DNA from 2 places in the Paenibacillus sp. JT31N17 genome. Region 2 is predicted to be linked to the other one. Evidence: riboswitches for the same ligand, from Rfam matches in the RefSeq annotation. Region 2 holds a riboswitch; the other holds the start of a gene.
What was found. Region 2 has a riboswitch for cyclic di-AMP ahead of AC0YOB_RS33000 (C40 family peptidase). Riboswitches for the same ligand answer to the same signal wherever they lie in the genome.

Region 1 (4,424 bases), on a different contig from region 2:
TGCAAATACGCCGTTTTTCTCCGTTTTATCCATAAGGATAGGGTGTATAGCCTTACATAAATCATACAACGATACTGACTATTTGGTAATGCGTTTACGACACAATTCGACACATTAAAAAGAAATTATGTCGAATAATTGAACATCGGAGGGGAAAAAGATGAATCCTAGACATCATTCGCTAGCCGAGGAGAAAGTATTTAAAGATCCGGTTCATAAATATATTTATGTGCAGGATGAGACGATATGGAATCTCATTAATACGAGGGAATTTCAGCGTCTGCGGCGAATTCGTCAGCTCGGTACATCTTATTTGACCTTTCACGGGGCGGAGCACAGCCGCTTCTCGCACTCACTGGGCGTTTATGAAATAACCAGAAAAATCATTTCTCAATTTGAACGGGGGGGTTATACGGATTGGCCCAGGGAAGAGAGGCTTGTGACGTTATGCGCCGCCTTGCTGCACGATGTGGGTCATGGTCCCTTCTCGCATTCAATTGAGCAGGTGTTTGATACTGATCATGAGGAATGGACATGCCGTATTTTACTGGAAAATACTGAAATTAACCAGGTCCTCCGCGACTGCGACCCCTCCCTGCCGGAAAGGGTGGCGGCTGTAATCTGCAAAACGTATAATCAGCCGATTGTGGTCAGCCTCATATCCAGCCAGATGGACGCGGACCGTATGGATTACCTGCTGCGCGATGCATACTATACAGGCGTCAATTACGGAACCTTCGATCTGGAACGCATTCTTCGCGTTCTAAGGCCGTATCAGGGACGAATTGTTGTAAAAGAGAGCGGAATGCATGCCGTTGAGGATTATCTGATGTCCCGCTACCAAATGTATTGGCAGGTTTATTTTCACCCGGTCACCCGGAGCTCCGAAATTATACTTCGACAAATATTTCGCAGAGCACGCGAGCTTTATGGGGGCGGGTATGCTTTCTCATGGATGATCGAACCGCTCCGGCATCTGATGGAAGGTACGCTTGATGTGGAGAACTATCTCCTGCTGGACGAAGCCATGGCTCAAACAGCCTTTACGCAGTGGTTGAAGGAGGAGGATTCTCTGCTGGCAGAATTATGCACCCGATTCCTGAACCGAAAACTATATAAATACATAACCATGGACAATGCCGATGAAAAGCTTTGGCAGGAAATTCGTGAACAATTTCAATCGATCGGTCTCAATCCGGACTATCATCTGGAAATCGACTTTCCCTACGATATGCCGTATGATGTATACCGTCTGGGTCATGATTTCATGGACAAGGATGAACGTCCGCCGATTCTGCTTCTGGGGCAGGATGACCGCTTGTCTGAAATCTCCAGAAAGTCGGATATCATCCGCTCGATTACCGGAATTCATCAGGGCAAATATCATCTGTATTACCCCGAGGAGCCTTTACTTGAATCGGCCCATCTGTTGTCGCCTCATATCCGCGAACGATTCGGGCTCTTATTATAGAAGGGAGATCAACTTGCTTATGTTAATCGACACACATACCCATCTGGATTCGAAACAATTCGACGAGGACCGCGCGGAAGTGATCGAACGGGCCCGTGCTGCCGGGATCTCGAGAATTATAAATATCGGCTTTGACCGGGAGACCATTCCCACGACAATGGCTCTGGCGGAGCAATATGATTTTATCTATGCGATTGTGGGCTGGCACCCTGTTGAAAGCATTCATATGCTGCCCGGAGACCTGGACTGGATTGCATCGCTTTGCGATCATCCCAAAGTTGTGGGGATCGGCGAAATAGGCTTGGATTATCACTGGGATACGTCTCCGAAGGACGTTCAGCAGCGTGTTTTCCGGGAGCAGATCCAGCTTGCGCGGCAGAAGAAGATGCCTATTTCAATTCATAACCGGGAGGCACATGAGGACGTGCTTCATATACTGAAAGAGGAGAATGCCAAAGATGTGGGCGGGGTCATGCACTGCTTCTCAGGCAGCTGGGAGACGGCGAAACAATGCCTCGACATGAATTTCTATATTTCGTTCGGCGGACCGCTCACATTCAAGAACGCGCGTGTTCCCAAAGAGGTGCTGGCACAGGTGCCGCTTGACCGTATTTTGATCGAGACCGATGCTCCTTATTTAGCTCCCCACCCCTACCGGGGGAAACGAAACGAGTCCGCTTTTGTCCGTCTTGTAGCAGAAACGGTTGCCGAAATTAGAGGGAAATCTGTAGAAGAAATCTCAAAAATTACGACAGAGAATGCTCAGAATTGTTTTGCTTTTAAAGAAAAAGGGCTATAAGAGGTAGCAATCAAGACATTTCGAGTGAAAAAACTAATTTTGAGTCAGTAAATTGGCAGTTTTTCACGTGATTTTCCTTAAAATTCGTTAAAATCGCGATTAATCTCTTCTTTACAATGAGCAGCAAAAGGCGGTATCATTCATCTCAGAGCTTCAAAACTTGCATTCCTTTTCCAAAATATCGCTTAATCTCCGAAGTCGGAGAGCGGGGGAACCAAACATTGATACACTTCGTATCGGACGAAGGGCAGTAAATGTTGAATTCTTCTTGGGGTGAATTTTATGGAAGCATGTGGTAGACATGCCAGCCATGAATAGGGCGACTCTCTCGCCCGAATCCGACAGCTAACCTCGCCAGCGTAATAGTGTTATAAGAGAGATCAACCTCGTGCATTTAATCCATGTCCCGTCGTCATCTGGGAAGCCACGAAACAGATCCTCTGTCGTCGTCGGCTTCTTTTATTTTGAATATTGCGTAAAAAGACGACATAGGGTTTACCATGGAGGTCGAGGTTGGAATGAGGAGTGGCGTGCAATCACGCCAACAAAAACAATAGAACCGTCAAAGGCAATCATGTAACTAGGCGGCGGGGCTATGAAGGAGGACCGAAGAAGTGGGCGCACTCCAGCTTAAGGATACCCATGGTAAACGATCATCCAGCATGTCTTTCGCATTGCGATGGAAGCATGAGAACGTGCGTTTAATATTACTGAGCGCTCTGATCTCAATCGCTATGACTTTCATGTTTCTGGTGTTGTTGTACGGAACGGCTGACAAGCACGTCTCCGTAGTAGTGAACGGACAAGAAACCATTGTTTCGACAAAACAATGGGTCCTTCAACGCCTACTGGATGAACAAGCCATCACGATAGGGCAGTATGACAAGGTGTCCTTACCTCTTAACGGGGGAATAAAGGACGGCGACCGCATCGTCATTGACCAAGCGGTACCGGTCCATGTGAAGGCAGACGGCAAGGTAAGAACGTTGTACACGACAGAAAGAACGGTTAAGGCAGTGATCGATCAAGCGGACATACTGATACGCAATCAAGATAAGGTTTGGCCTGCCATGGAGGACAGAGTAAAGTCCAACATGAGTGTCACGGTCACACGGATCGAGAAGAAAATTTCGGAGAAGGCTTATACGGTTCCCTTTTCGGTCGTGAAGAAGGAAGACCCCAAGCTTGAGCAGGGCAAACAGAAGCTTGTTCAGAACGGCAATGAAGGCAAAGTAGTCAAACAGTTTGAGAACGTATATGCGGACGGGGTGCTTGTGTCCCAGACTATGGTTACCAAGCTGACGAAAGCGGAGTCGGTCGATAAAGTGGTGGCGGTGGGTACCAAGAAGCCGGAAACGAATGTAGTTACGCTCTCAGCGAAGGCGGGCTCTTCTACAGTAACGACCAAGCGGGGCGACAAGCTGAAGCCTAAACAGATATTGAAGAATGTAACGCTGACTGCATATGCTGCGGGCGTTTCATCAACGGGCAAGTCAAAAAGTCATCCGCAATATGGGATAACGGCATCAGGTGCGACGGTTCAAGAGGGCAGAACTATCGCGGTTGACCCGAAGGTTATTCCTATCGGCTGGTGGGTCTACATTGAGGGTATCGGTTTCCGCAGAGCGGAAGATACGGGCAGTGCCATCAAAGGCAAAAAAATCGATGTTTATTTTGAAAGTGAGTCTTATGCTGAGAAGTTTGGTCTCAAACGAGGATACACGGTTTATGTGCTCGGGCCGAATAAGCCGGAGGCAATTTAACCTTGGGACTTAACTCCTTTAATAAGGGTTTACCTCATTCATATCGTATTTTAAACATAAATATGCCATTATAAGGAGAGGCGATTGCCTCTTCTTTTGTATGTTTGTCTGAAGGGAATGGATGGACGGCATGATTAAGGAAATAATCGTAGTTGAGGGCAAAGACGATACCGTGGCCATCAAGCGGGCAGTTGAAGCGGAAACGATCGAGACAGGCGGTTCAGCCATCGGCGCGGATGTTTTGCGCAGGGTGGAGCTCGCACAGCAGCGCCGCGGAGTTATTATATTTACAGATCCGGATCATGCAGGGGAGCGCATCCGTAAAATTGTTGCGCAGCGCGTGCCCGGCTGCAAGCATGCTTTTCTACCCCAGGAGGACGCAAGCTACAAG
Region 2 (4,424 bases):
CACCTCCTACTCCGAGGACAAGGTGATGGAGAGCGAATACGGCGTAGCTCCCAATCTTCCTGTGGAAGCCAGCTACATGACCGATCCCGCACCGCTCAAGCAGCTTTCCTGGTCCTACCACAGCCATAATCATTATGCGGAAAATGTGTACATGCGGGCCAAGCTCGTCCTGTTCGGCATCGAGAAACAGGTCGGTCCGAAGATCATGAGCAAGATCATGCGGACGTACTTCCAGAAATACAAGTTCAAGCATCCGTCCACGGCGGATTTCCAGCATGTTGTGGAGCAGGTCACCAAGACCAAGTGGAACGATTATTTCAGCCAGTTTGTCTACGGCAATCAGATGTCCGACTATTCGGTTGAATCGATTGCGGTCAAGCCTGTGAAGGAAAACGGCACTGTGAAGTATGAGTCAACCGTGCTGATCCGCAAGAATGGCGGCAGCTACGGACCTGTCCCGATTGTTTTCCAGTTTGCCGACGGGACGACCCTGCCGAAGGTTTGGGATGCGGCGCAGATGCACATTCAATATAAGCTGGTGCATTCCTCTCCTTTGCTTTGGGCAGCGATTGATCCACAGAATGAGAACGTGCTCGACAACAAGCATATTAACAATTTCATGAAAGCCGAGCTTCCGGAGAAGGTACAAACGCGCTGGAGCATTGGCGTCGCCAAGCTGCTGGAGGGGATCTTCACTTCCCTTGCCTGGTAGCCTGGCGGCCTGGAGCCGGCAGGTACCCGCCAAACAAATGGAGAAAAAAGGAGGTGAAGGCTTGCATGAACCATCATGTGAAGCAAGGCTGGCATCTGACGATGAAGCATTTTTACATCATTATTATGCTGTTCCTGTACGAGCTGCTGTGGGGCTTCTTCCTCTACCGTTCGGTTGAAGGAATTATGGTCCCGCTGCTGAAGCGTTACCCGGACAGCGCACCCTCGGACGGAGCTGTGGCGCTTTTCCTGACGGAGGCGCAGTTCCAGCTGCTCAAGACCGATCTCATTCGTCCCTATATCTGGCTCTTCGCAAGTCTGCTGCTCGGGCGCATGCTCCTGACCCCGTTCCTGAACGCCGGGCTGTTCCATTCCCTGCATCATGCCCAGGATGAGAACGGCACAAGATTTATCAAAGGAATCCGAACGGCGTGGAAGCCGATTGCACTGCTTTACGGCATCGAAACGGCCTTGACGCTGGCTCCGGGCGTTTGGCTGCTGCCCAAAGCGCTTGATGCCCTGCTCAGCAGCGGCAGTCTGGCGGACATCGCCAACAAGGTCGGGCCCTGGGCCGGCGGTTGGCTGGTGTGGGCGGCTCTGCTCCACCTGCTCTTCCTCGCCATGCAGTTCGGCGTTGTGTCCGGAAACGGCGCGCTTCGCTCATTCTGGGGCGGGGTGCGGCATCTTATTCCGCTGGCCGGCATCTCGCTGCTAATGTGGGCCATTGGAATGGCGCTCAGTCTGACCATGGCCTCGGCCTCTATGCTCTGGGCCGGATTGATTGCACTCATTTTGCATCAAAGCTATCATCTGGTTCGTACGGTTATGAAAGTGTGGACAGTAGCCTCGCAATATGAAGTATGGCATTCCAAGCAGACCTGACCACCGCTCTTACTAGCGAAACAGGCAGCAGGCAGAAGTCGGTTCAGTTGCCGGTGAGAACTTAAAAATATTAAAGAGGGATCAGCCGTTTTGATGCGGTTGGTCCCTCTTTGTTTTGAAAATATGACATCTGAAAGGCGAATTAGAGAAACAGGCGCAGTCAGATATTGTCGATAATGCGGGTGAAATTGGAAGCATTCATCTGCCGGTATGGACTTAAGTCTCAAGTTTAGACCACAAAAAAAAGGCTCCTGCAAATGCCGGAAGGCCCTTTCGCATTTTTTGCAATAAGATAACGAGACGAGTTGTCAAAAAGTTTCACTCTAATAATTCTAATTTGTGAACAAATTGTGAATTTGGAAGGAGATTCGCTAAAAAAACAGAATTAGTATGCCAGCATGAAAAAATTGCCGAATTCTCTTGGATGAGAAGCGGGGGAACCATCTTGGGTGAATTGATCCCGACATTTGCTGCAACGAATGTCAGAGGGTATCATAGGGAGCCTTCAACCGAACCCCACAGCTAACCTCGCAGGCAACCGGAAGGGGTCACATTTTTTGAAAAAAGTTTCTGCACTACTCATCGGTCTAGCATTGGTACTCTTGTTCCAAGTTGGGAGCGCACTAGCAGACTCCAAAATGGACGGCGTTATCAGTGATGTGATCGGCACTCCTTACCGCACGGCAGGGACGACTACCAAAGGATTTGACTGCTCCGGATTTACGATGTACGTGTTTGACAAACTCGGCGTCTCGATCTCGCATTCATCCTCCGCCCAGTCCAAGCTGGGCAAGAAAGTAGTCAAGGACGACTTGATTGCTGGTGATCTCGTATTCTTTAATACGAATGGTCGCGGCATTTCGCACGTCGGCATTTATGTTGGAGACGGCAAGTTTGCTCATTCCTCCTCCAGCAAGGGCGTTACCATTAGCAGCCTCAGTGACTCTTACTACGTTAAACGCTATGTTACTGCCCGCCGCGTAATGAGCCCTGAGACATTCGAGAAATACGCTGACGAACCTTCTGATGAATTGGTTGACAGCGAAGACGCTGGTTGATCAGTGTCAATGAGCGTTCGCTAACGAATGCTGATGCATAGCCGCAGCAGCTTGTCCGATTGGACAAGCTGCTGCGGCTTTTGCTTTTTCATTTGGGTGTATGAAATAAGAAGCGGCACTTATATATACCCCGTATGTTCCGGTATTCAAACAGTCCCGTGCATGCTGGATGCCGTCAAAATGGACCCGATAGACCCGGGCGTTGTGCGAAGGGTGCCGGCGAATCTCGCAATCGGAGGGAAAATGGGTATAATATAACCACAATCCCAACCTTGATGTATGAATGAAAGGAGCTGTTAGGTGATGGCAGAGCTTTCCCCTGCGCTGCAGGTGTTTCATCCGACTCTTGCGGGGTGGTTCCGGCAGGCCTTCGGCGAGCCGACCGATATTCAGCTGGACGCCTGGGCTTCAATTATGGACAATCATCATACGCTCATCGCAGCACCCACCGGCTCCGGTAAAACACTTGCGGCGCTGCTGCCCTGCCTGAACGGGATCGCAGTGGGCAAAATCGCCGCCACGGCCCCGGGCAGCAGCTGGAAGCCAGGTGTGCGCACACTTTATATTACGCCCTTGAAGGCGCTTAATAATGATATTCAGTACCATATCATCGGCTTTATGGAGGCCATTGAACGTTTCCATGAAGAGCATCAAAGAGCGGAGACCCTCGCTTGGCCGGGAGTACGCTCAGCCGTGCGGACCGGGGATACGTCCTCAAGCGAGCGCGCCAGAATGGTGCGCAATCCGCCGGATGTGCTGGTTACCACCCCTGAATCGTTCTACCTCCTGCTTACCTCCGAGAAAGGACGCGGCATGCTGCAGACGGTGGAAACGGTCATTGTCGATGAAATCCACGGGCTGGCTGGAGACAAGCGGGGAGCTCATTTATCCCTGTCGCTGGAGCGGCTGAGTGCGTTATGCCCGAAGCCGGTGCAGCGCATCGGAGTCTCGGCGACACAAAAGCCGCTTGAACGCGTTGCCCGCTTCCTCGGAGGCTGGGAGCAGCGGGCCGATGCGGCGGCCGGTCATCCAGCCGCGGACGCTCCCGGGGCGGCCGGCGAACGGGAGGAAGCCGTCAGCCCGCAGGAAGCGGATACAAGCTCCGGGCGCAAGGCGGGCGGGCGTTCTCTATACCCTGCAATACCGGATTCCGTGCACAATAGCGGCTCCCTGCCGCCCGCTGCCGGAGCAGGTGCAGAGACCGGGCAGTGCCCGCACCCGCTTGGCTACAGTCAGCGGCCTGTTACGATCGTCCTGAGCCGAATATCAAAGTCCATTGAGGTTCGGGTTACGATGCCCGACCTCAGCAAGCCGGCCAAGACCCGCGAAGCCGTCTGGCTGCCGATCGTTGACCGGGTGTTCCAGTTAATGAACGACGCCCGGTCTGTGCTGATCTTCGTCAACAGCCGCCGGCTGTGCGAGCGGCTTGTGCTCCGGCTCAATGAGCACGCCGGCTACGAGATGGCGCGCGCCCATCACGGCAGCCTCGCTCGCGAGCGCAGGCTAACGATCGAGGGCATGCTCAAGGCAGGCGAGCTTCGCTGCCTCGTGGCCACCTCGTCACTGGAGCTCGGCATCGATGTCGGACATGTCGAGCTGGTCATTCAGATCGATTCCCCGAAGCAGGCCGCGGCCGGCATTCAGCGGATCGGGCGCGCCGGGCATGCCGTGGGCGATGTGAGCCGCGGCTTCATCCTGGCCCGCGGCCGCAGCGAGCTGCCGGAATCCGCCGTGCTCTGCCGCGATATCACGCGCCGTGATATCGAGGAGATC

Region 1: another riboswitch for cyclic di-AMP. It lies ahead of AC0YOB_RS36480 (3D domain-containing protein); the one in region 2 lies ahead of AC0YOB_RS33000 (C40 family peptidase).

The regions. Positions count from the first base shown of each region.
Region 1 covers NZ_JBWDNP010000025.1:9,533-13,956, forward strand. Annotated here, with positions in the region: gene AC0YOB_RS36470 (HD domain-containing protein) at 161-1,471, shown strand; gene AC0YOB_RS36475 (TatD family hydrolase) at 1,491-2,270, shown strand; cyclic di-AMP (ydaO/yuaA leader) riboswitch at 2,443-2,645, shown strand; gene AC0YOB_RS36480 (3D domain-containing protein) at 2,885-4,033, shown strand; gene rnmV (ribonuclease M5) at 4,164-4,424, shown strand, end outside.
Region 2 covers NZ_JBWDNP010000018.1:54,234-58,657, forward strand. Annotated here, with positions in the region: gene AC0YOB_RS32990 (M1 family metallopeptidase) at 1-712, shown strand, start outside; gene AC0YOB_RS32995 (hypothetical protein) at 778-1,593, shown strand; cyclic di-AMP (ydaO/yuaA leader) riboswitch at 1,992-2,145, shown strand; gene AC0YOB_RS33000 (C40 family peptidase) at 2,151-2,651, shown strand; gene AC0YOB_RS33005 (DEAD/DEAH box helicase) at 2,955-4,424, shown strand, end outside.